3 regions of the Fictibacillus sp. 7GRE50 genome follow, and region 3 is predicted to be linked to each of the others. Evidence: riboswitches for the same ligand, from Rfam matches in the RefSeq annotation. Region 3 holds a riboswitch; each other region holds the start of a gene.
The links. Region 3 has a riboswitch for thiamine pyrophosphate ahead of thiT (energy-coupled thiamine transporter ThiT). Riboswitches for the same ligand answer to the same signal wherever they lie in the genome.
Positions count from the first base shown of each region.

Region 1: it holds a riboswitch for thiamine pyrophosphate, as region 3 does, so the genes downstream of both, tenI (thiazole tautomerase TenI) here and thiT (energy-coupled thiamine transporter ThiT) in region 3, are expected to answer to the same signal.
Region 2: it holds a riboswitch for thiamine pyrophosphate, as region 3 does, so the genes downstream of both, thiD (bifunctional hydroxymethylpyrimidine kinase/phosphomethylpyrimidine kinase) here and thiT (energy-coupled thiamine transporter ThiT) in region 3, are expected to answer to the same signal.

Region 1 is NZ_JACZDW010000001.1:1,108,555-1,119,378, forward strand. Features, by position in the region: gene IHV12_RS05395 (thiazole synthase) at 1-219, opposite strand, end outside; gene thiS (sulfur carrier protein ThiS) at 224-418, opposite strand; gene thiO (glycine oxidase ThiO) at 424-1,491, opposite strand; gene tenI (thiazole tautomerase TenI) at 1,475-2,095, opposite strand; TPP riboswitch at 2,165-2,271, opposite strand; gene IHV12_RS05415 (YjiH family protein) at 2,338-3,636, opposite strand; gene IHV12_RS05420 (hypothetical protein) at 3,838-4,107, shown strand; gene IHV12_RS05425 (hypothetical protein) at 4,231-4,416, shown strand; gene IHV12_RS05430 (serine hydrolase) at 4,450-5,529, opposite strand; gene IHV12_RS05435 (hypothetical protein) at 5,530-5,739, opposite strand; gene IHV12_RS05440 (phosphopentomutase) at 5,773-6,966, opposite strand; gene IHV12_RS05445 (YhfX family PLP-dependent enzyme) at 6,970-8,133, opposite strand; gene IHV12_RS05450 (aminotransferase class V-fold PLP-dependent enzyme) at 8,141-9,253, opposite strand; gene IHV12_RS05455 (phosphotriesterase family protein) at 9,250-10,182, opposite strand; gene IHV12_RS05460 (YhfT family protein) at 10,195-10,824, opposite strand, start outside.
Region 2 is NZ_JACZDW010000002.1:86,142-96,965, forward strand. Features, by position in the region: gene thiM (hydroxyethylthiazole kinase) at 1-748, opposite strand, end outside; gene thiD (bifunctional hydroxymethylpyrimidine kinase/phosphomethylpyrimidine kinase) at 735-1,547, opposite strand; TPP riboswitch at 1,643-1,748, opposite strand; gene IHV12_RS07490 (IDEAL domain-containing protein) at 2,118-2,348, shown strand; gene IHV12_RS07495 (DUF4349 domain-containing protein) at 2,476-3,387, opposite strand; gene IHV12_RS07500 (YecA family protein) at 3,582-4,610, shown strand; gene IHV12_RS07505 (APC family permease) at 4,678-6,000, opposite strand; gene IHV12_RS07510 (hypothetical protein) at 6,155-6,337, opposite strand; gene IHV12_RS07515 (PadR family transcriptional regulator) at 6,619-6,930, shown strand; gene IHV12_RS07520 (HAAS signaling domain-containing protein) at 6,932-7,480, shown strand; gene IHV12_RS07525 (DUF4097 family beta strand repeat-containing protein) at 7,477-8,238, shown strand; gene IHV12_RS07530 (DeoR/GlpR family DNA-binding transcription regulator) at 8,282-9,079, opposite strand; gene IHV12_RS07535 (phosphoribosyl-ATP pyrophosphohydrolase) at 9,330-9,632, opposite strand; gene IHV12_RS07540 (YkvI family membrane protein) at 9,719-10,750, opposite strand.
Region 3 is NZ_JACZDW010000003.1:436,272-447,095, reverse strand. Features, by position in the region: gene pknB (Stk1 family PASTA domain-containing Ser/Thr kinase) at 1-1,413, shown strand, start outside; gene rsgA (ribosome small subunit-dependent GTPase A) at 1,416-2,306, shown strand; gene rpe (ribulose-phosphate 3-epimerase) at 2,306-2,953, shown strand; TPP riboswitch at 2,975-3,081, shown strand; gene thiT (energy-coupled thiamine transporter ThiT) at 3,173-3,742, shown strand; gene IHV12_RS13445 (thiamine diphosphokinase) at 3,739-4,383, shown strand; gene spoVM (stage V sporulation protein SpoVM) at 4,488-4,568, shown strand; gene rpmB (50S ribosomal protein L28) at 4,804-4,992, opposite strand; gene IHV12_RS13430 (Asp23/Gls24 family envelope stress response protein) at 5,227-5,589, shown strand; gene IHV12_RS13425 (DAK2 domain-containing protein) at 5,605-7,287, shown strand; gene sdaAB (L-serine ammonia-lyase, iron-sulfur-dependent subunit beta) at 7,384-8,046, shown strand; gene sdaAA (L-serine ammonia-lyase, iron-sulfur-dependent, subunit alpha) at 8,059-8,946, shown strand; gene recG (ATP-dependent DNA helicase RecG) at 8,949-10,824, shown strand, end outside.

The DNA of each region.
Region 1 (10,824 bases), on a different contig from region 3:
CGCACCTGCTGTGTTCGGTAACAATGTGTATTTTTTCAGATCAAGCATCTCTAAAAAGTTTGGTTGGCTTTCTTCAAAGATGTTCATTCTACGAACTGCAAACGTCAAAATCTCAGAACCAGAAGCTTCTACCGCTTCTTTTTGTGTTTTAAAGTCCGGGTATTTGCCTGTACCTAAAAGTAATCGAGATGAAAAGGAATAGTGTCCAATGTTTAACATACAATCAACCTCCGCCAACAAATCGAACAAGTTCGATTTTGTCGTTTTCTTTTATTTGAGTTTCACTTTGTTTTTGATTATTGATGATCTCTTCGTTTACTTCCGCAATCACCACTTGGTCATGTAAGTTAAGGTGCTTCAGCAGATCTGTGATTGACTCTAAAGAGTTTGGCACCTTGACCGCTTCTCCATTTATCATAAGTTTCACGATTGATATACCTCGCTTTCAATATGGTCGGCAATCCTTTTTCCAGTTATAGCGGAAAGCAGAATGCCGTTTCGATAGTGCCCCGTTGCAAGAATGAGCCCCTCTTTATGTGGAGAAGGACCGATATAGGGTTGACCGGATAGCGTTTGTGGCCTGATGCCTCCCCATGCTTTTTCAAAATGAGCACCACTTAGTTCAGGAACGATCTGTTTCGCCTTCTCCATCAATTCAAAGAGACCTGAAAATGTTACCTCTTCATCAAAGACGTGTGGTGTACTTGTCGCGCCAACAAAAATTTGGTTTTCTCGCTTTGGAACGAGGTAACAGTTTTTGTATTTTACCGTACCTGTGAGTAGTGGACGCTGTGTTTTAAAAGAAAGACATTCCCCTTTTACAGGCACCATTTTTAGTGAAGGCTCTATCTCCGAGCTCCACACCCCACAAGCTACTATGACGGAATCAGCATGAAACGTTTCCTTCGTTGTTACGACACCTGTCACTCTGTTGTTGGTTTGGAGAAGCTCAACCACTTCCGTACGCTCTTTTATCTCGGCACCGAGAATTTTTGCGGACTGATAAAGGGCGCGAGTAAGCTTAACAGGTGACACTTGAGCATCTTTTTCAAAATAGAGAGCTCCCTTTACAAGTGAGGATAATGCGGGTTCTTTTATGATCAGTTCTTCAGCTGAAAGCCAGAAAACCTCTTCATCTTGATCTCGACGCTTGGCCGCTTCTCTTTTTAAATCATCCGCTTCTTCCTCTGTAAACGCGAGTTCATAAATCCCCTTCTGGATCAGTTCGATGTCTATCCCACAAACATCGAAAAGCTCCTGTGATAAAGGGGTGAAGGCATTCCGACTCTCTTTTGCGAGCAGATAGAGTGGATGATCGGTCTCAAACTCCATCTCTGCACCGAGCATGCCAGCTGCAGCACTTGAAGCCCTGCTCCCAATTGTTTCTTTTTCAAGAAGCAGCACACGTTTGTTTCGTTTACAAAGCTCATAGGCGATGGAACAGCCGATCACGCCGCCTCCAATAATGATGGCATCATACGTTGTGCGCATCCCACACCTCCAGTTGTTGTTTATACAGCTTCACCGCTTGTAGTGGTGATTTTGCTTCTAAAATGCCTGACATCACGGCGATTCCAGATGCACCTGTTCCGATGACATTCCGTACGTTTTCTGGTGTAATGCCTCCGATCGCGATGACCGGAATTGTGATTTGATCTACCACACGTTGAAGCTGATCTAACCCTCTTGGCTCTGCACCACGTTTGGAGTCCGTTTTAAAAATATGACCATACATGATGAAGTCGGCGCCGTTTTGTTCAGCATCCTGTGCTTCTGAAACAGAATGAACAGAGCAGCCGATCAGCATTTCAGGCAGAGCTCTTCGCACTTGTGACACATCTAAACTGTGGTGTGTCAGCTGAACACCTTTTACACCTGTACAAAGCGCTACATCCACCCGATCATTTGCGATAATTTTAGAGGGAGGCACTCCAGCTTTCTGCAGACGTTCGATAAGATGACTGACTTCTTTGGCAGACTTTGTTTTTTCTCGTACATGCAGCGCCGTGATGTACGGATGAATGAGTATCGCTATCTTAACCAACTCTTCATCACTTTGCCTTCCCGTAGTAATTACATGAAGCTGTTTTTCCACAATAAAAAAACACCTCCTTTATGCAGCAAAGAGGTGGTTTCACAGTTTTAAGAATTTATAGCGAAGTATCTGATCCACACACCACTTCCCTACGCTGGTTCTAACCAAATCAGGTTCCAAGGGTCTTAAAGTTCACTCTAATCTCAGCCTTAACAAAGGCACCCCTAGTGGTAATGACTATTTAATTTTTATATACTACTATTCTATCGATAAAGGGCTTTCATAACAACCAGTAAAAGTATTTATAGGAATAAATAAGCTAGCGGAGTCGCTATAATCAATGCCAACACCGTGCGTTGGAACCAGATAACTAGTAGTTTTGGAACACTGATTGGGATTTCTGTTGAGAGTACACAAGGAATACTAGCTGAGAAAAACAGAATGGAAGCTACGGATACGACACCGATTACGAATTTCGTGACAAGCGCCGCTTCCGCTACTAAGAGTGCAGGCAGGAACATTTCAGCAACCCCGATGGAAGCCGCTTTTGCCGCAAGCATAGCGTCGGGAAGCTGCAGCGCCCATGTGATCGGGTAGAAAACGTAACCCAGCCAGTCAAAGACAGGCGTGTATTCTGCCAACAAAAGGGCGATTAAACCGACACTCATAATGGAAGGCAATATACTCATCGCCATCAGAAAGCCATCTCTTAAATTAGACCAAATGTTAGTCAAGAATGCAGGGGCGTTCTGAGATGAATCCATCGCGTTTCGCCAAGCCGTTTGCAAGTATTTCTCATTCACCTCTTCTTCCGGCTGACCTTCCCCACCAGAATACGTATCATCCATTCTGCTTAACGGACGAAGTCTCACTGTGATTGCCGTTACTAAGAAAGTTACCACAAGCGTCGTCCAGAAGTAGGTGTTCCACATTTCCATCAGACCTAGCGTTTTTGCCACAATGATCATGAACGTTGCAGAAACGGTAGAGAAACCAGTTGCAATGATAGCTGCTTCTTTCACCGTATACTTTCCTTCTTTAAACACGCGGTTCGTGATGAGTAGACCGATCGAATAACTGCCGACAAATGAAGCGACGGCATCAACCGCTGACCTGCCCGGCGTTTTCCAGATAGGTCTCATGATCTTTTGCACGAGCACCCCAATAAACTCCATCAGACCATATCCTACAATAAAGGCAAGGAAGACAGCGCCGAGTGGAACGAGCAACCCAACAGGGATCACGAGTTTCTCAAATAAGAACGGTCCCATGTTCGGATCGCTTAACCAGCTCGGACCCCATTCAAAGTAAAGTAGGACAGCTGCAACGAGTCCCACAACTTTTAGCAATGAGAAGGTGGTCATGACTCGGTCTTTGTTCCACGTTTTTTTGTAGAACGGATAAACAGCACCGAGCAATATGACGAGCAATGCATAAAGCGGTACAGCTTCACCCGCTGTATCTCTCACCCATGTTACAAGATGATCGAGTGGGATCGATGACTTTCCTTTCACTGTGATCGGAATGAAGAACATGAAAATACCAACTGCACTGAACAAAAGAAATTTTAACGAATGAGACCAAGAACCTGCAGTTTTCATAACTTCCAACTCCCTTTCCGCTTGATAAGCCTGTGCTTGTCAGGCTCTCTCTACATCATATCGGGACAAAGTTCGAAATATGACGAGTCGTGCTTGTACAATTTTTATAGGTTATCTTCCCTTTTTGTGCCTTTATATGTCTGATGACAACGTGTCTAGGGAATAACAGTTACATAATCAAAAAACAGGAGTGTTGTGTGAATGAAGTATTTTATCAATGTGAACAAAAGTGTAGAAGAAGAGTATGGAAAGATGTTTGTATATGATCCTGCACGCAACAAGGAAAACGAAGACGAGCTAGAAGTGTTGAACAACTTGGACGAACAGGATCAAGGAAAGCCTTATATCTTTCCGAAGAGTTTTTTGTTGGAGGTTTCTGCTGAGGATTATGAGAGATATGCCGAGGCTAAAAGAGAAAACAAAAATATGGAAAGCTTGACCGAACAGATTTTGGAAAGGTATCGAAACTAAAGAAGAAGTAAAACGAGTATCGCAGAGAGTGCTTACTCGTTTTTTTATGGAGACATTAATTTCGAGTTAGAAAGGAAAAATATGTTAATATATAGCTAGCAGTTAAGAAAAAGGAGGTAAGTAATGAACTGGGTAGTATTAAAAGATAAGATGACAGTAACCGGCTTTAGTCTAGCAATCATATTGAACGTATTGGCGATCCTTATCGCGTCTAAAAACAACAGTTTTTGGATCTCAACCATTGTCTTTTCATTCGTCATATTAATATTGAGTGTTCGAAGAGCTGATAGATTATACAGAGAAAGTTAAAGAGCCGCCAATGTTGGCAGCTCTTTATTTTTTCTATTTTGTAATGGACTCATAAACAATATTCGCAATCTCTTTAGATAAAGGTCCAGTACTATGGTAAGATCCATTCGGTTTTGGTCCGTTGTTTTGTTTATTAGTTAATAGGATAATCTGCAAGTTGTATTCCGGATCGAAAATAACTTGTGTTCCTGTAAACCCGGTATGTCCGAATGCTTTGTCAGAGTATAGGTCACCCATGTACCAGTTCTTCTGTCTTTCCCAGCCATAGCCTTGTCCAAATGCTTGTTCCGAAGTAAAATCTTCTATAACTTTTTCGTCATATAACTCCGTTTTCCCGTATGAACCGCCATTGAGCATAAGCTGTCCTAACTTCGCAAGGTCTTTAGCTGTTGAAAAGAGGCCGGCATGTCCTGCAACTCCGCCATTGCCATAGAAACTGTTGCCGTCGTTTACTTCACCAATCAGCGTGTAGTCTCTCCATCCAACAAATAAATCTGGACTCTCTTCCACATCATAACCGAAATCTGGATCATCAATCATTTTATATTCATAAGGATTACCCCAGGAAGTAGCCGCTATTTTCTTCTTGTTTACATAGTCAGGAGTAAACATCGTATGCTTCATTTTAAGAGGCTCATAGATTTCAGATTCAAGATACACATCAAGCTGTTGGCCTGTTATTTTTTCTATGATAAATCCTAGTGTCATAAAGCTAAAATCACTGTATCTTCTGTTTGTACCTGTTTCATATTCTAGAGGCAGCTGATTAATGTAATCAAGCACTCCTTCAGGTGTTTGAACAAAAAGATAGGTTGGATACCAAGGGGTCAGTCCAGATGTGTGTGTTAATAGATCTGCAACCGTAACATGTTCTTTCCCGTTTGCCCCAAACTCAGGAATATATTCTGTAACTTTATCATCGACAGACAGTTTGCCTTCACTTACGAGTTTCATGATCCCTTGAGTTGTGCCCATCACTTTTGTGACAGAGGCAAGATCAAACATCGTGTCTTTTTTCATAGGATTAGGCTTGTCCAATAACTCTCCCATGTCATACTTTTGTGCATATCCGTACGCTTTTTCTTTTACAATTTTACCGTCTTTTGCAATCAATTAAGTGGCGCCTGGTGTAATTCCGTCGGAGATGGCTTTTTTCACTGCTAGATCTACTTCTGACAACTTTTCTCCATCCATTCCAACTCGTTCAGGTGTTCCATAAGAAAGTTTAGTAGCTTTTGGCTGTGCATGACCTACATTCATGTTTCCTAATAAAGTTACAAAGCAAAGAGTGATAAACATCATAACTGATAACGTTTTTCTCATCTTAAGTCCTCCTGTATTTTAGTTAGGAATCTGTTAAGCTCTCATTACTTCTTTTAAAAAACTTGTACCATATTCAGGCTGAGGTACACCTGCCAGTTCTGCCATGGTGGCAGCAATATCAGCCATCGTACTTCTCACACCAAGATTAACGGGGTTTATCTTTTTTCCAACCACAAGAAGTGGTGTTTGTTCTCTTGTATGATTGGAATGTCCGATAGTCGGATCGTTTCCGTGATCGCCTGTGATCAAAAGAACATCCTCTTCATCCATCTCTTCAATAAACTCTCCGATAAATTGATCTGACACTTCCAAAACATCCTTATACCAGTTAACATCTTGTTTGTGACCAGCTAAATCTGTCTCTTGAACATTAACTAAAAGGACAGCATTATTCTCGGCTTTTCTGTGATATTCTCGAAATCTGTTTAAAACATCTCTCGTATCAACGACTGGATCCTTAAAACCGGATGCCTGGATAACATCGGCTGTTTTTCCGATGCGATACACCGGAACGTGATTGGCTTCAGCAATATACGGGAACTGCTTATGAAAATCTACACCAAACCCTAAATGCAGAACGTGGTAGCCTTCTCCGTAAACATTCGTTTTTGGGCTGTCTACTCCCCATTGGATGCCATTCTTTTCGGTTACTGCAGAAAGAATGTCCGCTATATCTGACTTTTTATTACCAAAGACAATCACCCTGCTCGTATCTACACAGCTTCTCACCATCCGTCCGATCTTGCTTGCTTCTTCAAACGTAATCTGATTAATATCACATACGACGTTGATAATATTACCTGGCGAAGACTCCAGGTTATCGCCTACGACAATACAGCCTTCAACGAGCAGTATGCTTGCACCCTCCATAGGATGTGAAACTTGGTAGCCCTCATCTTCAAGACTTTTTTTTATTTGATTCCCTGTGTCCTTCATAAATCTTTTTTGAGGAATCCCAGGTCTGCTTCCCATCAGCTCTTGATGACCCATATATGTGTCAGCACCATGATGAGCAAGGTTGTTTCTTCCATATGCTGCCTTAGGTTCACCTTGCTGATCAACAAGTCTGCACAAACCTAACTCATATAAAAATGGTATGTGCAACTTGGTCGCTTCTCTTAAATGTTTATAGGTATTCGCTTTCATGTCCTCGGGCTTTACTTCTGCACAGTCTTCCATTGCTCCAATACCAAACCCATCAAGTACTAACAGTGTAATTTTCCCCATGATTTACATCCCTCTTCTCTGAAAATAAACGACCTCTGGTGATTGGGAATCTACTCCTTTTACAAATGCAATATGGGCTCTTGTCACAAAAATCTGTGCGCGAAACGCATAGATTGCCGTATCGCCCACTTGCATATCTTGCTTTTTTCTCACACAGCCGTAGTAATCAATATTTTCAATAGAAACCTTTTGTATAGGAGTACTTTTCTCAAGAATGGAACTCTCGTTGTTTCCGTAAAGGACGTTTTCCATATTGGAGCGTGAATAGTAACCTCCCGCTATCGTGTAGGCATGATCCTTATCCATATGGGAAATTTCTGATACATAAACCATTGATGGAATCTCTATTTGATTTTCATCATAAGCATGCAGCGGTGTTGTTCCTGTTATGGCGTGGCCAGGCTCTCCGTGTGTAATGCCATGCTGTTTTAATAAAGGAATCGTATGGCAGCTGGTGGAACTTGGAGCGTTTAATTGCTTTACATTAATCCCGAGGTTTCCAAAAATCTCACTAGCTTTAAGAAGGGTATTTAAATTAGGCGTAAATTCATAATCTGTCTGGGATGTATTTAACTGCATAATCGGGAAGTTCGTTAAGCCTGTAATCTGGATTCCAGGCAATTTTTTTATTTCTCTAGCAGCACCTTCTAAATCAGCAAGTGGTATACCGCCAAATTGCCCCGGGTAGATAAGATCGTTTTCGCCAACTATTCGTAAAATCACGTCCTGTTTAAGACCAATTTTTTCTGCTTCCTGAGATAGCTGCACCGCTCTCTCATAAGAAAAGAGGGTGATGACTTCTGGCTGCATTTCAGTCAGTACACGCTTCCATTGATGTTTTCCAGGCTGAACAAGATGACCAATATTTCCGATCTTACAGTTGTGGTCAGTGAGGTTTTCCGCTTCATCAATATCCACAGCAACTGCTCGTTCAATCCCGTTTTTCTCTATGATTTTTCCAATAAAACCGCTTCTGCCAATCTGCTTAGTCATGTAATAAAGGCTGATGTCGTGCTCTTTTGCCGTCTCACTTAAGCTTTGAACATTGGATGAAAGGCTGTCCAAATCAATTACATATGTGTTAGGGGGGATTACACCACTCTGATGTAATTTCACTGCTGAACTTATCAATGCCGGGTTTCGTTTAGCGGTCATCTGTAAAAACATGCTGTGGTCAACCCCTTATCTCTGTAAACACTTCTTTTAAGATGCGAATAACAGTATCTGCAGAAGATTTCATTGGATTAATGCGTATTCCAGAATGCTTTAATTCAGGATTGCTCTCCATAAAACTCCCTGATACACGGTAAATCATCGGCAACAGCTCATACTTCGACTCTGCACCGACCGGATATGTAGCAGCTCCATATGCCGATGCCTTAGCGATCACCACTTGTGCAATCGGTTCTTCTAATTCCAGAATGACGTTCTTCGATTGTGAGTTCGTGATATAAGCTTCCCTCACTAGCGGCAGTTCGTTTTGGTTCAGCCTGCTACACAGTTGCTCAACTTGCTCGTTCTGAATGGCAAGCATAACTGGTGCAAACACCATACTGCGAAGTAGCTCATGCGCTTCATGGCCTTGAACCTGGCCGCCTCCAGAGTAGTTCTGCTGATGAATGTTTTTGATAAGATCACTCGAACCCAGAATAATTCCGATTCCTTCTGGCCCCATCAATTTATATCCAGAAAAAGTTGAAACATCCGCTCCGTATTCTACTCCAATTCCTTTCATTTTCATTGTGCAGTAGTTATCGTCCACGATCACACATAAGTCAGGACGCAGTTTCTTTACGGTTTGGATTACATTTTTTAAGGAATAAGTATCTGTCGGCTGCTGTCTCGCGTGCTGTACGTAAAAGACTTTCGATTCACGATCGCCCTCAAGTACTGTTTGAAGTTGTTTTTCATCGTTAAAATCTGCGGGGTTTTGTTTAAGCCCCATTAATCGAAAGGTATCTTTTGTCGTCGTATACATAGGAGCGGTATGTACGATGACCGAATCACCGGGTTCTACGACCATACTCAACGCAATTCGAATCGCACCTGTTCCACTTCCCCTAACTAAAGCACATGCTTCAGTGTTAAAAGTCGAGGCTAATACCTGTTCCACAAGAGCAGTCGTTTTCGGGCGATGATAGTCAGGGTGGAGTCCAACATCACCTGTTTCAAAGAAAGAGTTATGCTTGAATACCTTCGTGACATCATCAAGCAGTTTAAACTGCAGTTCTGTCGCTTCTTGTAATGTTAAATTCGGCAGTATGGAATCAGCATACTTTTGTGTCAACGTAAATCACCCTTCCTGCTGTGTATGCTAAATGCTTTTTGCGGGTTTTTAACAAGGAGTTTATTTATTACATCCTCTGTTACGCCTTCTCGTCGCAAAGCTGGTATAAACGCACGCAGCACCACATCATACCCCTGACCTCCGAAAGCACTTAAGTGTGACTTACGGGTTAGGTCGCTCGAAAGGAGGATTTGGTCTTCATATCCTTTTCCAATAAAAGCAATCAGTGATGCTAATCTGTCTTCGTCACTCCGATAGTTCGTTTTTCCGATGGTATCGAGTGCAACAAAAGCACCGCTTTCCAGTACTTCAAGAACGATCCCATCTGATGTGTTTAAATCTTGATGACCGATAATGACTTGATCTAACGGTAAGTTTTCTTTTTGAAACATCTCTACTTGTTCTAACGCACATGTACCTAGTGTCGTATGTGTAGATAAAGGAAGACCAGATTGTTTAGCTGCTTGAATCGCACCATGAAACATTTCAATTTCTATCGGCTTAAATTCGTTCAAGCTACTACCGATCTCCCCGATCACTCCTGGCTTAATCCCTGTACCTTCAATTCCCTCTTCGATCTCAGATATCATCCAGTCTGCAAGCTGTTCACGGTTCCACGTTAACCTTCCGTCAGGGATGAAAGGATCTTTATAACAACCGGTACTTGCCACGATATGCAGATTTAACCTTCTACTTATCTCCTGCAGTTTTGGCACATCACGGCCCATTCCATCATTCGTCACTTCAATGATTGATTGACCACCAAGCCTTTTAAAAAGTTGCAGATCATCAATTACAAGATCTAAATCTTGAAGTCTAGTATCTTCATCTTTTTTTATCCGGCTCAGATCAACATAAAGGTGTTCGTGACAAGCACAAACACCTAGTTGATCGGACGGAATCTTTCCTAAAACGGTTTGAACATACATATCACTTCTCTCCTAACCAGCCGGGGGCGTAAACAGTCCTAATAGCACCAGAAGATTTCCGATTATACCAACAGCTATTGCTCCTACAGGTCCAACTGCCATTCGAACGATTGGTCTACCTGCAGCTTCATTTAGTAAATAGAATCCTGCGATAGCAAAGAAACCAAAACCAGGCACGATTGCATTTGCCGCGTTCGCTCCACCAATCAAGAGAGCAACTTCCAACACGCGTGTCATCGCCGTACGAATATTTTCTCCAGATGCACGGATACCTGGATAGCGGTCTAATAGTTTCGCTAGCTGTGTTAAAAGCATAACTTCAGCAAAGATGATCACTGCACCAAGAATTGCTGCAATGAGCGGATTTGGCGTGAAGATTCCTGCTCCAAAAACAAAGGTGAATCCTACTGGCCCATAAACTCCTGTTGCAATCGCTGTACTTGCAATAAGGGGAACGAATCCAATCGCTTTAGCTAATGAAGCGATTCCACCTTCAGAAATCTTCCCTTCTGCTAGGAGGTTTAGTGAGATTGGGTCACCTGCAATTAATAATAGATTTGTAGCTGCAGCAACTAATGCACCGCTCAGCATAAGTACCCACACATATTTTTTAATTTTGGCTACACGTTCGGTAAAAAGGGT
Region 2 (10,824 bases), on a different contig from region 3:
TAGTAAGCATTAATATAGCTAATGCGGTTCGTTCTAAGACTGGCATGTTTACTGTCTCCTTCGTGACTTCTTTTTTCAGGTTGGCTTGATATAGAGCTACCATTGAGGTAGCAAAGCATCCTGTCCCTGTGACATAAGAAAGCATCGGATCCCCATGAGAAAGCACGATAGCTTTTTCACCATCTGAAATAACATCCTTACTTCCAGTCATGGCGATAAGACAGCCTGTTTGCTTTGCCGCAGCCCCCGCAAGCTTGATCAGATCATCTTCAGACGTCGCCAAATCACCATCCACACCTTTTCCTTCCCAAGCCCCTTCAGCCAGAAACTGCATTTCAGCAGCATTTCCGCAAATTGTCAGAATTGTTCGGGGTCTGACCCCCTTAAATTCTGAATATTCAAACAACAACTTCTTTACGAGCTCTTGCCTGAATGATGATAGACCTACTCCTACTGGATCAAGGACAACTGGAACCTCAGCGTACAATGCTTTACGAAGTGCGAGTATCATAGATTTTGCTGAAGCTTCATCTATTGTTCCAATGTTCAGGACTAACGCATCGGCAACCCCTACAGCTTCTTCAACTTCACATGCGTCATGCACCATCATTGGACTCCCTCCTGCTGAGAGGACTCCATTGGCCAGAAAGTTCATGGTGACATTATTCGTTATATGATGAATGAGTGGCTTTTCTGCTCTAATCTGTGAAACAAACGTTTTCCATTCTTGTATCCTAGTATTGTTCATGTGCAATCCTCCTATAGGCAAAATGATTGACCGGTCCATGACCTGAACCAACATCGATTCCATGTTCAATTGCGGTCTGTATATATTTCTTAGCATGCACGATCGCACTATCGACCTTTTTCCCGTATGCAAGCTCTGCAGCCAATGCTGCTGAAAACGTACAACCCGTTCCGTGAGTATTTTTCGTTTGAATCCGCTTCTCTACAAGTTCAATCATCTCTATGCCATTAAATACGAGATCCGAAACAAATTCACCGTTTCCAAAGTGTCCGCCTTTTACTACAACATGATCAGCACCCGAATCAAACAAAACTCTTGCCGCCTCTTCTCTAGCCTCGCTGCTGTTTATCGTTATACCTGTTAATGCTTCAGCTTCAGGAATGTTTGGTGTGACGATCTTCGCGAGCGGTAGCATACATGTTTTCATAGCATGTAATGCTTCTTCTCCTAACAATGTTGCCCCACCTTTTGCGATCATAACTGGATCGACCACTACGTTTTTCCATCCGAATTTAGTTATCATATAAGCTGTTCTCTCAATATAATCACCTGAAAAGAGCATTCCAGTCTTTATCGCATCCGGCGTCAAGTCACTGCCTATAGACGCTAACTGAGCTTCTAAACCTTCTATAGAAACTGGATATACGCCTTGAACGCCTGTCGTATTCTGTGCAGTGACTGCCGTAAGGACCGACATACCATACACGCCTAATTCTTGAAACGTCTTTAGATCAGCCTGAATACCTGCACCACCGCCACTATCTGATCCTGCAATCGTAAGTGCTTTACTTACCTTTATCAGTTGTCCCATATTCATCTACCTCCTAATTCCTAATGCAAAAAAAGCCACCCGCTGATTGGCGGGTGGCTTAAAATTTCATTTCATAAAGGAAACTGTTATCCACACCGCTTCCCTACGCCAGTATGAACTGGATCAGGTTCAAAGGGTCGAAGGTCATAACCTTCTCTCAGCTTAAAATAAGCACCCCTAGCGAAAATGACATTATTGAGTTAACACAATCCTACTCATACATAAACAATAATGTCAATTATTTTTAGGTTACGTGTTTCAAAAAGTTTAACCATCTTTAAATACGGGGAAATAATAACTAACACACTATTACAACATAAAAAAAATAGAATTTAAACAATTGTAACAAAGAGCAGCAAACAGAAATAAAAATGACAAATCATTAACATTTTTTCCAAAAGGTGGTGAAAACATAGCACTTTAGATACAATGTATAAATTTTTTCAGAATTTTCAAATAAAATGGTTGTCATTAGGCATCTTGCTCAGTATACTAGTAGAAACCTAGAAACATAAAAGGTTAATTGGATAGGGAGATAATTTTAAGGAGGGAAACAGGATGAAAGACAAAAACACTTCTTTTAACAAGAACCAAAATGAGATGGTGCAATACAAACAACAAAAAAGAGACCCATTTGCCTTCAGCCTTATTGCCCAAATGGTATTAGATGAGGCCCTTCACAATTATTACAAAGCGTATTATGAGAGAGAAATTGACATTGCCTTGGATACAAAAGATAAAGAACGTTTTATGAAATTAAGCGCAGAATACAAAGCGTTTCTCAGCTAGTGCTTTAAAACGGCACACCACTTAAAAGGTGCCGTAAGAGCCAAAACACCCTTTCAGCAAACGGATCATCCGTGCTGCAGAGGGTGTTTCTGACGTCCCAGTTACTGACAAGTTAAACACACATCTCTTAAGACATAGTTGTCGGTGATTCCGGCTTTTTCTTTTGTTCTGTTTTTCGTCTCCGCCACCATACATAAACCACAATAATTACGATCAGCCAAATCGGTGCTAATCCTAAAATACTCACTACAATTAATGAAATCGCAGACATTAAAAAGTTCACCGTATCCATAAAAAGCACCTTCGTTTTTGCCCACGTATTTAACCCTTCTGTTTGAAGTTCTTGCGCTTTTAAATTTTTCACTTCAAATTGTATCGTAACCGTTGAGTAATCACTTTGATTTTTCAAAAAGTTTAAGCGCCCTTCTACCTGTTCTATCTCTTCTTGTACGGCAGCTAGGTCACCAGATATCTTTAATAAGTCTTCTGTCTTCTGTGCGTCCTTCATAAAAGCCTCAAGACGTTCCCTAACTTGTTGCTTTGCTTTCAACCGTGAAGTCAGATCAACATATTCTTCTGTAACGTCTTCTCCAGTAACATTTTCGTATGGTGTTCCTTTACTTAAACTTCGAACATCATCTAAAAACACACGAAAACTTTTCATCGGCACACGAACAACCATCACACCAGATTCATCATTCTTTTCACCTATACTAGTAGTAGACTCAACGATATATCCGCCTGTCTTCTCTGCCGTTTCTCGAACAGTCTCCATCGAGCTTTGCAATTTATCCACTGCGATCATGAGTTCAGCGTTATAAATTACTTTCCTTTGGTTTTTTAGTTGCTGTTCCGCTTTATCATTATCTGATTCACCATTCCTACTTCCCTCTTCTGATGAACTCTCTACCTTGGCTTCTGACTGTGTCCCACCACTATCTTGATCTATAGCTTTATCACTTTTCGAACTGCTCTCACTGCTGCATGCACTCAACAGAAGTACAGCAACAAATACCCACAATTTCCATTTTTTCCACATATCGTGATACCCCCTTTTTCGCTTAGACGCTTTTTAGAAGAAAAAGGTTTCAGTTCCCAAAAAAACCAACCTATTGAATGATTTTTTCTGAGACATTTTTGTGATAAAATAGTGTCTGATGATTTGTAGTTTGAAAAAAAACCGATTTATGCTAGTATGTACAGGATAAGTAAGTGGTTTACTGGAGGAATAGCATGTCAATGATAGGAAGAAATGATCCGTGCTATTGTGGCAGCGGAAAAAAATATAAAAAATGTTGCTTACATAAAGAAGAGCAAACACGTGAAGTATCCTTCCATCAAGAAGGACTCATCAAATATGCCTTGGAGAACTATCAGCAGGATTTAGCTGAACGTACATCCAAGTATGTGAAAAAGTACCCTGTGGCTAAAGAGCAAGAACAAACATACGCAAATATTGCAGTTTGTTGGGAAATTTTCTGCTCAGAGATTAAGGATAATAAAACGCCTGTACAACTTTATGTAGAGAAAGTGAAGAACGCTGTTAAACCAGAAGTCGCGGAAATACTAGCTGGTTGGACAACAGCTTCACCATCCCTTTATAAAGTAATTGAGCAGAAGACAGGATTCATCTTTACCGTACAGGATATTTGGACAGAAGCTGTGTATGATGTAACAATCAATGCTGCTGAAAAGCCAAAAACAGAAAGTGCTCTACTTGGAACACTCGTTTCAAACGGCATCAACCATGAGTTTTATGTTGGATATGTGGAAATGCCTATGACTGAACTTCCACCGTTAAAAGCTGCGATAGAAGATATTCAGCCACAAAGCGATGCGAACGAAATATTTAGAAGCGAGTTCCCTGCTGTACTTCAGCTCTCTTTGATTGATATTAGTGCTGGTGTGCCTCAGTCTCAACCTGAGAACACAGCAACTGTTACAACAACGTCAAAAGTTGAAAAAACGGAAGAAGCAACGGATTTGAAAGATGAAAAATACAACGCTGTAACTGAACTCGTTAAAGCGAACGCTGAGACAGAAGTTGTTGAAGAAGCAGAAAAGCTTTGGAGCGAGTACATTACAGAAAGTAAGCCTGCTATCCGTAAAGAAGAGATCTATGCGGCTGCTCTTGATTACCTCGTCTCAAAAGACATTAGAGGTATCGCTTCAACTCAAGCAGAAACGGCTAAAAAGTATGGCGTATCACCAGCTAGTCTATCTTCACGTTATCGTGAAATGAAAGAACTATTAAGCGTATAAACGATTATTTGAATAACCCGCCTATTGTTTTAGGCGGGTTTTATCATGCAAAAAAACAAGATCTCCTTTATAAAGAGTCTTGTTTTTTATTACGCTCTAGCCAGTAATAAACGGGCAGTCCAGCAACAGTTATAAAGATTGCCGTAAAACTATCAATAGGGTCGTTGAGTATAGTCGCGACAACAATATACAAAGAGCCTAAGATCGCGAAAATAGGAACGACTGGAAATAACGGTACGCTATAGACTCGCTTTTGGTCTTTATTGCGTTTACGCAGTTTAAACACAGCATAAAAAGCAAATATATAAAAGATGTAAACCGCAAATATAGCCATTTCCGATAGATAATCTGGATCTGTAACAATCATCATCATAATAGCAATCACTACTTGCAAATACGTAGCAGCGATAGGAGTTCCATATTTTTCACTGACTGAGCTGAACGTTTTTGCCATCGGAAGCTGATTTCTTTCTGCCATAGCAAAAGGAACGCGTGGAATGGTTAAAATCTTACCGTTCAAACAACCAAATATGGATACCGCGATGCCGACTGCTATTAGTTTCCCGCCTAGTGGTCCAAAAAGGATCGTTGCTGCTGATGATGCAGAATTCTCTCCTAGTCTTACGATTTCTGAAGCAGGTAAAATGTGAAACAGTGCAATGTTAACTAACAGATACGCTGCCATAACGACCAAGATTCCACCAATAATAGCTTTAGGTAACGTTTTTCCGGGATCCTTCATCTCACCTGCTACGAATCCAACCATCAACCAGCCATCATAAGCAAAAAGTGTCGCTAAAATCGCTGCACCCATTGATATTTCAACAACTGCTCCACTTGAAGCATTTAAGATCTGTTCATTTCCTTGTGTTAATCCAAAAACAATGATCAGCACGATCGGAACCAGTTTTCCTATCGTAAATATATTTTGGATAAAACCTCCATACTTTGTGCCAAAGTTATTAACGACGGTGAGAAAAAGTACAGTTCCTATTCCAATCCAAGGTCCTAAGTATTCTTTCCACGAGAATAAATGTACCATTAAAGAACCGAAATATAATCCTAGAGCACCGATTACCGCCGGCCCATAAATAACAGTTTGAACCCAACCACTCAAGTATCCCCAAAGCTTACCGTATACTTCTTCCATATAGACATACAAACCACCTGTCTTTGGAATCTGCGTTGCCACTTCAGCGATCGTTAATCCGCCAGCTAACGTGATCAACCCTCCAAGTGCCCAAGCTAATAGTGCAAGGTTGGAATTTCCTGTATACTCAAGCACACTTCCAGGTTTCATAAAAATCCCTGATCCAATAACCGTTCCAATAACGATGGACATGGCTACGGAAAGCCCAATATCTTTTTTCAATGCTGCGTCTTGATTCATGTTGTGTTCACTCCCTAAAAAAACCTACAAAACAAAATGTCCATCTGAAAAAGACTAGTGTCACTTTAACACATACAACATTGAGCTGTCACTACCTCGCTAAAAAGACAGTTAATTCAGTTTTTGAAAATGTGTTCTATAGAGTCGGAAAAATTCAGAGTTCCTTTCGCCGTGATAACTGTTTTTTGATAAAAGCTTTCTCGATCAGATTATTGAGCTGTCGTTCAAGTTCCTTTTTTTCTTTTACATTCGATTCATGTCTTATTTTCTTCTTCAGTTCACGAATCATAAGCTTTTCTTCTGATGAAAAATGAGAAGAATGCAACAACGTAATCACCTCATTTCAAATTTGATTCACTGAACTTCCTTCTATTTATTAGGATAAGTTAATCTCACATCCATAACCTTTCATGTGTAATAAAATCTAACACTCTATTTCCAGATGTGAATTCCATTGTCACAATTTTTATAAGGTGTTTACTTTTGAAAGCCAAATCTTTTTATAGTCTACTTTTAAATTTTCCAAATTCAGGCTTGAGTTCATAAGATAAAGATGGTAATATTTGTTTTGACAGTACCTTGCAATAAACAGTACTAAGTAAAGTGGTGATGTATTTAGTGAACGTTCAGTTTAAAAAAGGGGTTCTTGAACTATGTGTTTTAGTTCTCACTTCACAAAAAGATCGATATGGCTATGAATTAGTGGAAGAGATATCCAAAAAATTCGAGATCTCAGAAGGTACGATCTATCCACTCGTTAGAAGATTAACAAAAGAAGGCCTCTTTTCCACTTATCTTATGGAATCTACAGAAGGACCACCGAGAAAGTACTATAAGATTACAGAAAAAGGAATAGAGATGAAAGAAATTCTTGTGGATGAATGGAAACAGTTTACAAAAGGGGTAAGCGAAATGTTAGAGGAGGAATAATGTGGACAAAAATCAGTTTTTACAGCAAATAGCAAAAAACATAAAACCACTTGGAGCTAGTGAACAAAGAGAAGTTTTAGATGATTACGAAGAATATTTTGAGATGGGTTATGAGAGTGGAAGAACAGACGAAGATATCATTAAAGGTCTAGGAAGTCCTGCCAAGATCGCCAAGGAAATCCTCGCACAAACAGAAATTACAAAAGCAGAAGAAGATCCTTCTTTAACGAATGTATTTCGTGCAGTAGCTGCAACATTGGGATTAGGCTTATTTAACCTTATTTTTGTCTTAGCACCGTTTATCGTACTATTATTGTGGCCGTTCGTGATGATCGTGATATCAGGTGCATTCCTCATATCACCAATTCTTTTGCTCATTCAAGACGGATTAACGATCAACTTCTTAAAGGATATTTTTCTTATTTTCGGTTTAGTAGGTCTAGGACTCTTATTGCTAGTAGGTTCGATCAAATCATCAAGAATTGTTTACAAATTAATCTTAAGATACCTTACCTACAACCTGAGAATCATTAGGAGGAGATACTCATGATTCAAAAGATACTACGAACAGCTTACTTCTTAATCGGTATTTCAATAATAGGCAATGCCGTTCTATTTATGATGGGTGAATCTCCATTTAATCTTGCAAAAATAAATGAGCAAAAATCGATTGTTGCCTCCTCCATTAACGAAATTAAGATTGAAAGCAGTGTAGGAGATGTATTTGTTCTGCCTCATAATGGTGATCAAATAAGTATATCGATGAAAGGAAAGACGGAAAAGAAATACTCCGATGACTTTTCACTCTCTGTAAAAAATAATAAAAACAAGTTAACGATTCAAGCTATACAAAAAAAGAATACAAAATTGTTCTCGCTATTCTCTGGTGATTACGAATTACTCATTAAACTTCCCAAAGCTGAGTATAAAAGACTTCAAGTAAACTCAGATACATCAGACATCAAGATGCACGCTATTAAAGCTAATAACATCGATCTTCAAACAAATCTAGGAGATATCCTTCTTGAAGATGTAACTGGTGTTGTGTCAGCAAAGTCAGACGTTGGTGATATCGACATACACCTTCTTCATATAAAGAAAGATATTATCGCTAAATCCAATCTTGGTGATATTACGATTAAAACAAAAAATGAACCCGATCATTTACGAACGGATCTTCGAAATACGATAGGTGACGAAAGGATAACGTTACCTTCTTCAAAAAATGGATCAATAGGAACAGGTGGACCACTTGTATTCCTTTCGTCAGAAGTAGGAGACCTCGCTTTAATGATGAGTAACGAATAATAAAAAGACCTCCACATTTGGGGGTCTTTTATAAAAAAGAAAATTATTCTGTTTCTGAAGCTGAGTGCTGCTGGCTGAATTCTGATTGAGCAATTACTACACTAACTCCTTGCTGTTCAATGGCTGACAGATGGTCTCTTTGCGCATCATCATCTGTGATTACAACGTCTAAATTGGAAACTGGCCCAACTTTCGCAAACGCGTTAACCCCTATTTTGTAATGTGGAAATACACCGATACTTTTACGGGAGACCATTCCAACTGCATTCATAAAAGCAGCTACTTCAGGCGTCGCCGTACTGATACCTCTTTCAGAGATCCCTCCACCTGTTGCGAATGAAACATCAAACGAATACTGACCGATCAGATTTGTTACTAGTGCATCCGTCATATTTCCTGATCTCTTCACTTTTCCTCCGACCACATAAAGATCAATGTTATCTTTTTCGCGAAGTATTTCAGCTGTTACAAGAGAGTTCGTCACAACAGTTAATCGGTAGTGTGGAAGATGCTTTACAATCTCATGGTGCATTCCTCCTCCACTTAGGAAAATAGTATCGTTCTCTTTGATGTACTTCACAGCTTCCTTCGCTATTGCTCTCTCATACTTAGATCCTTCTCCAAAACGAACTGCGTTTGATGTAGGTCCTTTTTTTACTTCTGTCACAGGAATTGCGCCACCATGCGTGCGTTTAAGTAGCCCGTTATCCTCTAGAGATGATAAGTCCCGGCGAATAGAATCAATCGAAACTTGGAGGGCATCAGATAATTCTTTTGCAAGCACTCGACCTTCATTCTTAAGCACTTCTAAAATCTTTTCTCTTCTTTCCTCAGAAAACATAATATTTTCCTCCGTTACCTCTTATTTCCACGTGGCACTCTAATCTTATGCTGTTTCATGCTTGTTTGTCAAACTTATTTTGCATGTTTTTTCTTTATTTATAGAAAAACGAGCTAAAACAAGCAGTGCGTTAGCTTGTTTTAGCCCGTATTGATAGGAATATAGATTACGAGTATACAGTGTAGTCAAAGTATGTATTTCTGACAAATACAAATTTTTTAAATTTGTATTTGTCTGGGGTCAGACCCCTTTAGTCTTCTACCTTGATCAGGAAGAGACGCTCGTGAAAACGCCCTTGTTTTTGAGCCTTTTCCTGCCTGATCTCATCCAATTCTCTCAGAGTAAGATCATGTACTTTCGTTAATGCGATCAAGATCTCAAACAGCTCCGCCAGTTCTTCCGCAGCATCTATTTCATTTTTGACTTCTCGATATTCTTTCACACCTTCTGTTAGCTTTTTCTTCAGTTCTGTTTCGAACTCCTGATTTCCAAGAATCCGAAAAGTTCCTTTCTTCCCAGCCTGTTCAAGCAGTTCTGGTATTTTATCTCGCACTAATTTATTGTAATACGCCATCGGCTCTTTTCCCTTCCAACAATTTCACAACATCTAAAAAAACAATCCTATATAAACGATATGCATCAAGTTAGTTTTTTAGCAGAAACAACACCTAAAAAAATAATTGCGATTATACCAAAGACTGGATACAAATAATGAAGAAGCTCAGAATAGCCTACTTGACTCAACAAGTAACTTCCTGTCATCAAAGCGATTAAGATGACTTGATTGGATAACCTAACATTTCTTTGCAATGCACCTGCAAGTCCGAAAATGTTACCTATTAATGTTGAGAAAATCTCCCCATAGATCACAATTACAAAAATATAATGTACAGCTACGCCAAGACCTCCTACTATTTCCGCGATTGGTATCTCATAACTCAATACACGCGGAACAGAATAGAGAACATAGTGGCTATTTAATAGAATAAAAGTTAATCCTAAGCCACCTAAAAAGCCGCCCCACTTAATAACCGATTCATCATTAGCTTCTCGTGATAAAGGAACAAGGACAGCTTGTGCAAGGGTTAAGTTAAATGCTGCATAAGCAAATGAACTTACAAGCCATCTCCAATCTCCAACAAAGTCACTTTCAACAAACAGCTGCCTACCTTCAGATAGATCAAACATTGATACCGACAAAACGATAGAAAAGAATATCATGATGGGGACAATCAATGAGTTTGTCCAAAGAATCCCCTCTATGCCTTTTTTCATAACTAAATAGGTTACGAGTAGTGTAAAAACAATTCCCAATTGAAACGGAAGATGAAGTTGTTCCCAAAACAATGCTCCTGCACCTGATAACATGACTCCAGTGACTCCAAAGAGCATGATCATCATTAAAACGTTGACGATTCTTGAGGCAATCGCTCCAAACAAGTATTGATTCATCTCATCAAAAGAAGTTGCACCTAGTCGCTTTGCCATGATCATTAGCTTTGTACCAATCATGATAAAAAGAAAACCACTGATCAGAATGCCGGCAAATCCAGCTGAGCCGTATCTAGTAAAAAATTCAACGATTTCTCTTCCAGTAGCAAACCCAGCACCGACAACAGTGCCGATGTAAGTGGCGGCTATCTGCAGTATTTGTTTCATTCGACTACTCATGCCCTCACCTCCATGGCCATATCTTTTACAAACATATGCATGGACAAGGATTTTAGAAGAAAAAGAAAAAACAG
Region 3 (10,824 bases):
CCGTTCGTTGGAGATTCGCCGGTGTCGGTTGCGTTAAAACATCTCCAAGAAAACGTGATCGAACCACGAAGATTGAATCCTGAAATCCCACAGAGTGTGGAGAATATTGTTTTAAAGTCGTTGGCGAAAAATCCCTTAAAAAGATATGACAGTGCTGATGAACTGTTGAGGGATATGAGTTCAGCGTTAGATCCAGACCGTATGTATGAACAAAAGTGGAACGAAGAAAACGAGGAAGATGAGAAAACAAAGTACATTCCTCCTATAGTCGTGCCACCAATCGAAACACCTGTGAAGAAAGCAGAAGAAGAAAGAGAAAAAGAAAAAGAGAAAAAGCCCGAAAAACCTAAGAAGAAAAGAAACTGGTGGCTTATTTTACTTATATCACTTCTTTTGTTAGGCGGTGCGGGAATAGCTGCTTTCACGATGATGCCTTCTATCTTTTATGTTGAAGAAGTCAGTGTTCCAGATGTAGCGGGAGAAGAATATGTAGATGCTTTTGATAGCTTGAGAGCCGAAGGACTTGAAGTGAAAAGGCAGGAAGTATTTGATCCCGAGATTGAAGAAGGTCTTGTAGTAAGGCAGGATCCATCTCCAGGAACAAAAGTAAAACAGCAAGCAATCGTTACGTTATTCGTATCAAAAGGACCTGAAAAGGAAAATATGCCTGATGTAGAAGGCTATAATATAGAAGATGCGAAAGAACGTTTGAAAGAAGATGGCTTCTCACAAATCAATATCGACTATGAAGAATCAGACACTGAGCCAGAAGGTACGGTACTCGAACAAAGTCCAGATCGTGATGAAAAAGTAACACCTGCAGAAACTGAAGTTACACTAACGGTTAGTTCTGGAACACCAACTGTTCAAGTTGAAAACTTAATAGGTGCGACAGAACAAGATGTAAATACGTTTGCTGAGAATGCTGGTCTTACCGTTGAATTTTCAAAAGAGTTTTCTGATACGGTCGAAAAAGGAAGAGTGATCTCGCAAAATCCATCTCCTTTTACGCAAGTAGAAAAAGGAGCAACGATCTCTGTCGTTCTTTCTGATGGCCCAGAAGAATCAGAAGAGCCTCCTGCTGAAGAGGAACCACCCGCCGAAGACCGTACAGTGACAAAGGATATCGAAGTTAAGCTAGATAAGAAGGACAGAAGAGAACCAGTTACAGTAAGAATTGTATATTCCGATAAAAACGCTTCAAATGAAGTTTTTGTTGAAGAACAGATTACAGACAAAAAGAAATATCAGCTGCCTCTGACGATCGCTGAGGGAGGTTCTGCTTCTTACGTTGTATATATCAACGGAAAAGAAGAGGAATCGGAGACGATAAATTATGATGATGCCAAAAGTGCTAACGCAAGAATGAGTAATGATAATAATGATGATGAGGAAGGGGACGATGGTGATTAAGCATGCCTGAAGGAAGAATTGTTAAAGCGCTCGCTGGTTTTTATTACGTTAAGGAAAATGGTAAGGCCGAAGTTTTCCAATGCAGAGGAAGAGGTAATTTTCGCAAAAAGAAAGTAAATCCATTGGTAGGGGACTGGGTAGAATACGAGTCAAGCAACATTACAGATGGATACATTCTTGATGTGAAGGAACGCAAAAACGAGCTAGTTCGTCCTCCTATCGCGAACGTGGACCAAGCCATTCTAGTTTTTTCAGCTACTGAACCGGATTTTAGCACGCTTTTATTAGATCGCTTCCTTGTTCATATTGAAGCGAACGATATCTTACCTGTTATTTGTATCTCAAAAATGGATCTTATACAGAAACCTGAAGAGATCGAGGAAATCAACCATTATATAGAGGCGTACAAAACATTAGGTTATGAAGTCATTCCAACTTCGACGAAAACAGATGATAGTCTTGAAATGTTCTATCCACTTTTCAAAGATAAAGTTACCGTTTTTGCAGGGCAGTCTGGAGTTGGTAAATCTTCCCTTTTGAATGCGATCAATCCAGAGCTTATGCTTGAGACAAATGAGATTTCAAGCCATTTAGGCCGAGGGAAGCACACGACTCGTCATGTGGAACTCATTCTCTTTGGTAATGGCTTAGTTGCTGACACGCCTGGGTTCAGCTCGCTAGATTTCTTAAATATTGAAGCGGAAGACTTATCGATGTACTTCCCAGAAATGGACGAGCTTCGGGGCGATTGCAAATTTAGAGGGTGCTCACATACGTCTGAACCGAAATGTGCAGTTAAAAAAGGGGTAGAGGACGGAGTCGTTCCAAAGTTCCGCTACGACCATTACGTAAGTTTTTTACAAGAAATTAAAGATCAAAAACGGAGGTACTGATGATTAAAATAGCTCCATCTATTCTGTCGGCTGACTTCTCAAGGTTAGGCGATGATATAAAAGCAGTAGAAGAAGCGGGTGCGGATTATATTCATGTTGATGTGATGGATGGCCATTTCGTACCAAACATCACGATCGGACCACTTGTTGTTCAAGCGATCCGACCTGTTACAAAACTTCCGTTAGATGTACATCTCATGATTGAAAATCCAGATCGATACATTGAAGAATTTGCAAAAGCAGGTGCTGATATTATTTCTGTGCATGTTGAAGCATCACCTCATCTACATCGAACGGTTCAACTTATTAAACAACAAGGTGTAAAAGCGGGTGTGGTGATTAATCCAGCAACACCAGTCGATTCTATCAAACACATAATACAAGATGTTGACCTTGTGTTGTTAATGACTGTTAATCCTGGGTTTGGTGGACAAGCATTCATAGAGAGCGTAGTGCCCAAGATCAAAGAGGTGTCCGATCTCGTACAAACACAAGGATTGAACGTTGAGATTGAAGTTGATGGCGGTGTAAATCCAGAAACAGCTCGTCTTTGTGTGGAAGCTGGTGCGAATGTATTAGTTGCTGGTTCTGCCATTTATGGGAAGAAAGATTTAAAGGATGCAATAAAAGCCATTCGTGGTGTATAATTGATTAAAGAAAATTAAATAAGCAACCACAGGGGGAGTCCTTTAAAGGGCTGAGAGGGGAGTGTTCTCCCGACCCTTTGAACCTGAAGCTGGATCATACCTGCGTAGGGATGTGGAGTCGTATGACTTTTTGAATGTAAATCTAAAAAGCAACCGAGCTCACATGCCGGTTGCTTTTTTTGTTTTTCTGTTAGCATAGAAAATAGGGGGTTATCATGTATGAAAGCAAACAACATATCATTATTAACAGAAATCGCTATCATGTCTGCTTTATCATTGATTTTAGGTTTAATTAAATTTGCTGGTCCTTGGCCACAAGGTGGTTCTGTTTCGTTAGAGATGGTTCCAATCTTTTTAATGGCTTTTAGAAGAGGGCTAAAGGCAGGGGTGCTTACAGGCTTAGCTGTAGGACTGCTTCAGCTTCTTGTGAATCCTTATGTTATTCATCCAGCACAGATGATCTTAGACTATCCGTTAGCGTTCGCTCTAGCGGGCGTTGCGGGGGCATTTGCACCGTCTATCACTCAAGGTGCCAGCAAGAGAACGTTCTTGATGGTTATAGGAATTTTCGTAGGTTGCTTGTTAAGAACGATCTCACATGTATTATCAGGGGTTATATTCTTTAGTGATCTAGCAGAAGAGATGAACATATGGCTCTATTCGTTCTTATACAACGGATCGTTCATGGTCGTTATTTTCGGGATTACTGCTCTAGTCGTTATACTACTAACAAACACAGCTCCTAAACTACTGCACGCTGCTCATAACGGTCGCCATCAAGCAGCATGAAGATAAGCATAGTTGCAGGAGGTCCGGAGCATTTGATTCCTGATTTGAAGGCATATGATCTATCATCGGATCATATTTGGATCGGTGTCGATAGAGGAACCCTCTTTTTATTGAGAAATGATATCTTTCCACAGTATGCATTTGGTGATTTTGATTCTGTTTCAGATGATGAGAGAAGAAGTATAATGAACTCTTCGATAAAAGTGAATCAATACCGATCAGAAAAAGATTCCACTGACATGGAGATTGCACTAGAGTGGGCGTTGAAACAGAATCCAGAACAAATACTCATATTCGGTGCGACTGGTGGAAGGTTAGATCACGAACTGATGAACATCCAACTTTTATTTAAAAGTCGGAGTAATCATGCAGATGTAAGGATAAAGGATACAAGGAATGAGATCTCACTTCATCTACCTGGATGTTATGAAATTGAGCAAGATCACAGATACTCATATATCTCATTTCTGGCTCAAAGTGAAGAAGTGACAGGCATCACCTTAGAGGGATTTAAATACCCGTTAAACCAAGCTAAACTTCAGGCTGGTTCATCGTTATGTGTTTCCAATGAGCTTGTAAATAAAAGTGGTACTTATTCTTTTGACTCCGGCATAATATTGATGGTAAAGAGCCGTGATTAAAAAATCACGGAATACAGGCCCCAAAGCACCTTTTTATAAAAAGGGGAATAAAGTATTTATTGTTTAGCTCTTATCATTTTTTATGGGCCTGGAGGAGGGGTAAGATGAAATTTTATACCATTAAACTTCCTAAATTTTTGGGAGGCTTCGTACGTGCCGTCTTAGGTTCTTTCAAAAAAGGATAACAAACAAAAAAAGCGCCTGTGCGCTTTTTTTGTTTGTTTTTTATGAGTGGTTCTATGAAAGCAGTTCTTTCCGCTCCAGATTGGATGATTTACTGTCCAGTTTAAAGAAAATACTGTCCGCTTTCAGCTTTTTACTGTCGACTTTTTTTAAAATACTGTCCACTTGGATCTATTTTGGTCTTCAAAGAGCTTTTTGGGCAAAGAAAAAAACAGCAGCGGTTGCTGCTGTTTTTATTTATACACGTTCAACTTTGCCAGATTTAAGGGCACGAGCAGATACGTATACGCGTTTAGGCTTTCCGTCCACAAGAATACGAACCTTTTGGACGTTAGCTCCCCAGCTTTTCTTTGATTTGTTCATTGCGTGAGAACGCTTGTTACCAGTTTTAGGTCCTTTTCCAGTAATAAAACATTTACGAGCCATGTAGGTGAACCTCCTTTACAGCAAAAAAGCTTTGCATCAATTCAATCGTATGTTAAATACTAAATAATATTAGCATGACTTCAGTAGCAATGCAACATATTCGTAAAAGGTTTTCAAGTAAATTTCCTTGACAATACTATTTACATAGTGTGAAATGTAGTAGTCCTTTCAAAATAGGCTGATGTATAGTAAAATATTTGTTAGCCATTTAACAAATTAAAGGGGGATATAAGCATGTCCATTGAAATGAAAACAACCTATGGTCAAATTGATATTTCTAATGAAGTAATTGCCACTATAGCCGGTGGAGCAGCAATTGATTGTTACGGAATTGTTGGCATGGCATCAAGGAAGCAATTAAAGGATGGAATAACTGAACTTTTAGGACGTGAAAATTTCTCCCGAGGGATCGTTGTTCGACAAGAAGAGGATGAAGTACATATTGACATGTACATCATCGTTAGTTATGGAACAAAGATTTCTGAAGTGGCTCATAACGTTCAGAACAAAGTGAAATATACCCTGGATCAAATGCTTGGTTTGGCGGTTGACTCAGTCAATATCTACGTTCAGGGTGTCAGGGTGACAACCCCTTAGTTAGGAGGAAGTTTTGTGTCTTTAAAAGTATTAGATGGAAAAAAGTTTTCAAAAATGGTACTCGAGGGTGCTTCAAACTTAACACGGAATGCAGCAATGGTCGACGCACTTAATGTTTTCCCTGTACCAGATGGTGATACAGGAACGAACATGAACTTAACGATTACTTCTGGTGCAAAAGAAGTAGAAAAAAACACGTCTAGTCAAATTGGCGCTGTTGCCAGTGCTTTTGCTAAAGGCTTATTAATGGGAGCGCGTGGAAACTCTGGTGTTATTCTTTCACAGTTATTTAGAGGATTCTCTAAATCAATCGAAGGAAAAGAGACGATTAACGCTGCTGAATTTGCCAATGCATTTGATAAAGGTGTAGAAACTGCTTATAAAGCAGTTATGAAACCAGTAGAAGGTACGATTTTAACTGTAGCTAAAGACGCTGCAAAAAAAGCAGTTAAAGAAGCTAAAAAATCAGACGATATTCTATACATTATGAAAGAGCTTGTTAAAGAATCGAAAGCTTCCTTAAACCGTACTCCTGATCTACTTCCGGTTCTAAAAGAAGTTGGCGTTGTTGATTCTGGTGGACAAGGGTTAGTCACTGTTTATGAAGGGTTTTTAGCTGTACTTGAAGGCAAAGAGCTGCCGAAAGTATCTGTTAACGCTCCTTCGATGGGTGAACTTGTTAACGCCGAGCATCATAAAGCACAGATGCACATGAAGACGGAAGATATCCATTTCGGATATTGTACAGAATTTATGGTAAGGTTCGAAGAAAAAAAGATCAAAAACAATCCATTCGATGAGATCAACTTCCGTAATGAGTTAAGTCAACATGGTGATTCTTTGCTTGTTGTAGCTGATGAGGACGTTGTAAAAGTTCACATCCATACGGAGCAACCTGGTAATATGCTAACACTTGCGCATCGTTACGGAAGCTTGATCAACATCAAGATCGAAAACATGCGTGAGCAGCACTCAGCGATTCTAGAGAGCGAGAATGAAGTGATTCCTTCATACTCACAATCTACTCCTACTCCTGAGAAGAAAAAGGAATATGGTATCGTTACAGTTGCTATGGGTGAAGGCATCGAAGAGATGTTTTCATCAATGGGTGCATCAGTTATCCAAGGTGGACAAACGATGAACCCAAGTACTGAGGATATCGTAAAAGCAATTTCTGAGGTTAACGCAGAGAAAGTGTTCATCCTTCCGAATAACAGCAATATCATCATGGCATCTGAACAAGCTGCAAGTGTTGTTGATGAAGAAGTTGTGATCATCCGCACAAAAACAGTGCCACAAGGTATCGCTTCTATATTAGCTTTCAATCCTTCTGCTGATATGGCAGAGAACGAAAAGAAGATGAACGAAGCCATTACTTCTGTTAAGTCAGGCCAAGTTACTTATGCAGTTCGTGATACATCTATCGATGGTGTTGAAATTGCTAAAGGTGACTTTATGGGAATCTCAGAAGGAAAAATTCTAACTTCTAAGACAGACAAACAAGAAGTAACGAAAGAACTACTCTCAAATATGCTCGATGAAGATTCAGAGATCGTTACGATCATCTATGGTGAAGATAGCTCTGAGGAAGAGGCACAGGAACTTGCTGAATTTATTGAAGAAAAGTATCCCGATGCGGAAGCTGAAATTCATAACGGTAAGCAGCCGATCTATTCATTCATCTTATCAGTAGAGTAAAAAATGAAAAGTATTCTCTCTTAAACTTAAAGTGTGATAAAGTTAAGAGGGAATACTTATTTTATTGGGAAAAAACGCAACTTGAAGGAGAACGTCATGAAATATAAAAGTGTATTTGATATTATCGGTCCCATTATGATAGGACCTTCTAGTTCACATACAGCCGGCGCTGCACGAATCGGACGAGTAGCGAGAAGCCTTTTTGGCAGGAAACCCAAATACGCAACCATCTCATTCTATGGCTCTTTTGCTAAAACCTATCGAGGTCACGGAACGGATGTAGCGATTGTTGGTGGAATCCTGGATTATGACACGTTTGATACTCGAATTGTGGATGCGCTTACAATAGCGGAACAAGAAGGTATCGAGGTCACAATGACTGCTGAGGATGCTATAACGGACCATCCAAACACAGCTCGTGTTATTATTGGCGATGACGACGATAAAATTGAAGTAGTTGGAATTTCGATCGGTGGCGGGAAAATTGAGATTACAGAACTGAACGGTTTTGCGTTACGATTATCTGGAAATCATCCCGCTCTATTAATCGTTCATAATGATAAATATGGGGCGATAGCAGGAGTGGCGAACATATTAGCAAAACATGAGATCAATATTGGTCATATGGAAGTTTCAAGAAAAGAAAAAGGGAAAGAAGCATTGATGGTTATTGAGATCGATCAAAATGCAGATGAGATCATCATAAACGAACTAAATTCTCTCCCGATTGTTCAACAAGTAGTAAAGATACACGATTAAGAGGTGAGAAGTATGTTTCGTAATGTAGCTGAATTAATAGAATTAGCGGAATCAAAAAAATGTAAGATCTCAGAGATCATGATTCAGCAAGAAATGGATGTTACTGGACGTTCGAGAGATGAAGTTCTAGGATTCATGGATCGAAATTTAAGAGTGATGGAAGAAGCTGTCCTACGCGGAATTACTGAAGATGTGAAATCTCATTCTGGTCTAACAGGCGGAGATGGAAAACTTCTTCAGAACTATATTAAATCTGGAAAGTCTCTATCTGGCGAACTAATGCTTGATGCTGTAAGCAAAGCGATGGCAACGAATGAAGTGAACGCGGCGATGGGTACGATCTGTGCTACACCTACCGCAGGATCTGCAGGAGTCGTTCCTGGCACTCTGTTTGCGTTAAAAGAAAAACTAAAGCCTACCCGAGAACAAATGATCGAGTACCTGTTTGCTGCAGGTGCGTTTGGTTTTGTTGTAGCAAACAACGCCTCTATTTCTGGAGCCGCTGGTGGATGTCAAGCTGAGGTAGGCTCTGCTACAGGAATGGCTGCAGCGGCGATCGTCGAACTTGCTGGTGGGTCTCCTTCGCAATCAGCCGAAGCTATGGCGATTGCACTAAAGAACATGCTAGGACTCGTTTGTGATCCTGTTGCGGGATTGGTCGAAGTTCCTTGTGTAAAACGAAACGCAATGGGTGCAAGCAATGCTATCGTAGCAGCGGATATGGCACTTGCCGGGATCGTTAGCCGTATTCCGTGTGATGAAGTGATCGATGCGATGTACAAGATTGGTCTTTCAATGCCGTCTGCACTGCGTGAAACTGCACTTGGAGGCTTAGCGGCTACACCAACAGGAAGAGAGCTTGAAGCAAAAATCTTTGGCATCCCGCTAAACGAGAAGTAAAGATGTTGAATCAATCCATAACTACAGTAAATGGTATTGGAGAGAAGAAAGCTGAAGAGCTCGCTAGCATGGGTATTCATTCTGTGGAAGATCTTTTAGAATATCTGCCTTATCGGTATGAAGATTACCAAAAGAAAGATCTCGCGGAAATTGCACATGATGAAAAAGCAACGATCGAAGGGAAGGTTCATTCTGAACCTTCTCTGCGTTATTTTCCGAAGAAAAAATCACGTTTAACTTTTAGGATGCTGATCGGTAAATACTTAATTACAGCTACGATCTTTAATCGCCCATTCCTTAAGAATCAGATCGCTTTAGGTCAGACGCTTACGGTGACGGGTAAATGGGATCGAAATAAAATGACGTTAACCGTTAGTGATGTTCATTTTGGAACATTCAGTGACGATCATAAAATTGAACCGGTCTATTCAGTAAAGGGCTCACTGTATGGCAAAACGATGCGTAAGATTATAGATTCCGCATTTCGTCAGTTTTCTGGGGGAATCGTGGACCCTCTTCCAGAAGAGATTCGAGAATCATATCGACTTCCAGATCGAGAATCAGCGCTTAAGATGATGCATTTTCCTGAAGATTTCAAAGCATTAAAAGCAGGAAGAAGAAGGCTGGCATACGAAGAGTTGTTGTATTTTCAACTAAAGATGCAGATCTTTAGAAAATGGAACAGACAGCAATCTGAAGGAGCAGCTTTGCAGTTTGATCGAAACCAAATAGACACGTTTGTTCGTTCTTTACCGTTTCAGTTAACGGAAGCGCAGCAGAGGGTAGTAGATGAAATATTAAGAGATCTATCAGGTTCAAGCCGAATGAACAGGTTGCTTCAAGGTGATGTAGGCTCTGGTAAAACAGTAGTTGCAGCTGTAGCTTTATATGCCGCAGTTACGGCTAAGAGGCAAGGGGCGTTGATGGTACCTACAGAGATCCTTGCTGAACAGCATTTTCAATCGTTAAAAGAGCTTTTTGCTCCGTTCGGAATAACGGTAGCTCTTTTAACTTCTTCTGTTAAAGGGAAAATGCGTAGGGAAACATTAGCGCTTTTACAGCAGGGCGAGATTCAGATTATGGTTGGTACACACGCCCTTATCCAAGAAGAAGTGAACTTTCATAGTCTCGGTCTAGTGATTACAGACGAGCAGCACCGGTTTGGTGTTAACCAAAGAAGAGTGCTAAGGGAAAAAGGTGAGAGTCCGGATGTTCTCTTTATGACGGCGACTCCTATTCCTCGAACACTTGCAATATCGGCGTTTGGTGACATGGATGTTTCTACGATCGATGTAATGCCTGCAGGAAGAAAACCGATCATCACACATTGGGCAAAACACGGTATGCTAAACCGTGTTCTTGATTTTATAAAAAAAGAGATTGAGTCTGGCAGGCAAGCTTATGTTATCTGTCCATTAATCGAAGAATCAGAAAAGATAGATGTGCAGAATGCTATAGATGTTCATGCTCAGCTAAGTGCTTACTTTCATAATTATCAAGTAGGTCTGATGCACGGAAGACTGCATTCGACTGAAAAAGATGAAGTGATGAGAAAGTTTGCAGCGAATGATTGCCAAATCCTTGTGTCTACGACGGTTGTAGAGGTCGGTGTAAATGTTCCGAACGCTACCATCATGGTTATATATGACGCTGAAAGATTCGGACTTTCTCAACTCCATCAGTTAAGAGGACGAGTAGGTCGTGGCAGCGAACAATCCTATTGTGTACTTATCGCAGATCCGAAATCTGAAGAAGGTCAAGAACGGATGAGGATTATGACAGAGACGACTAATGGGTTCGAGCTTTCAGAAAAAGACCTCGATCTTCGTGGGCCAGGTGATTTTTTCGGAAATAAGCAAAGTGGTGTTCCGAACTTTA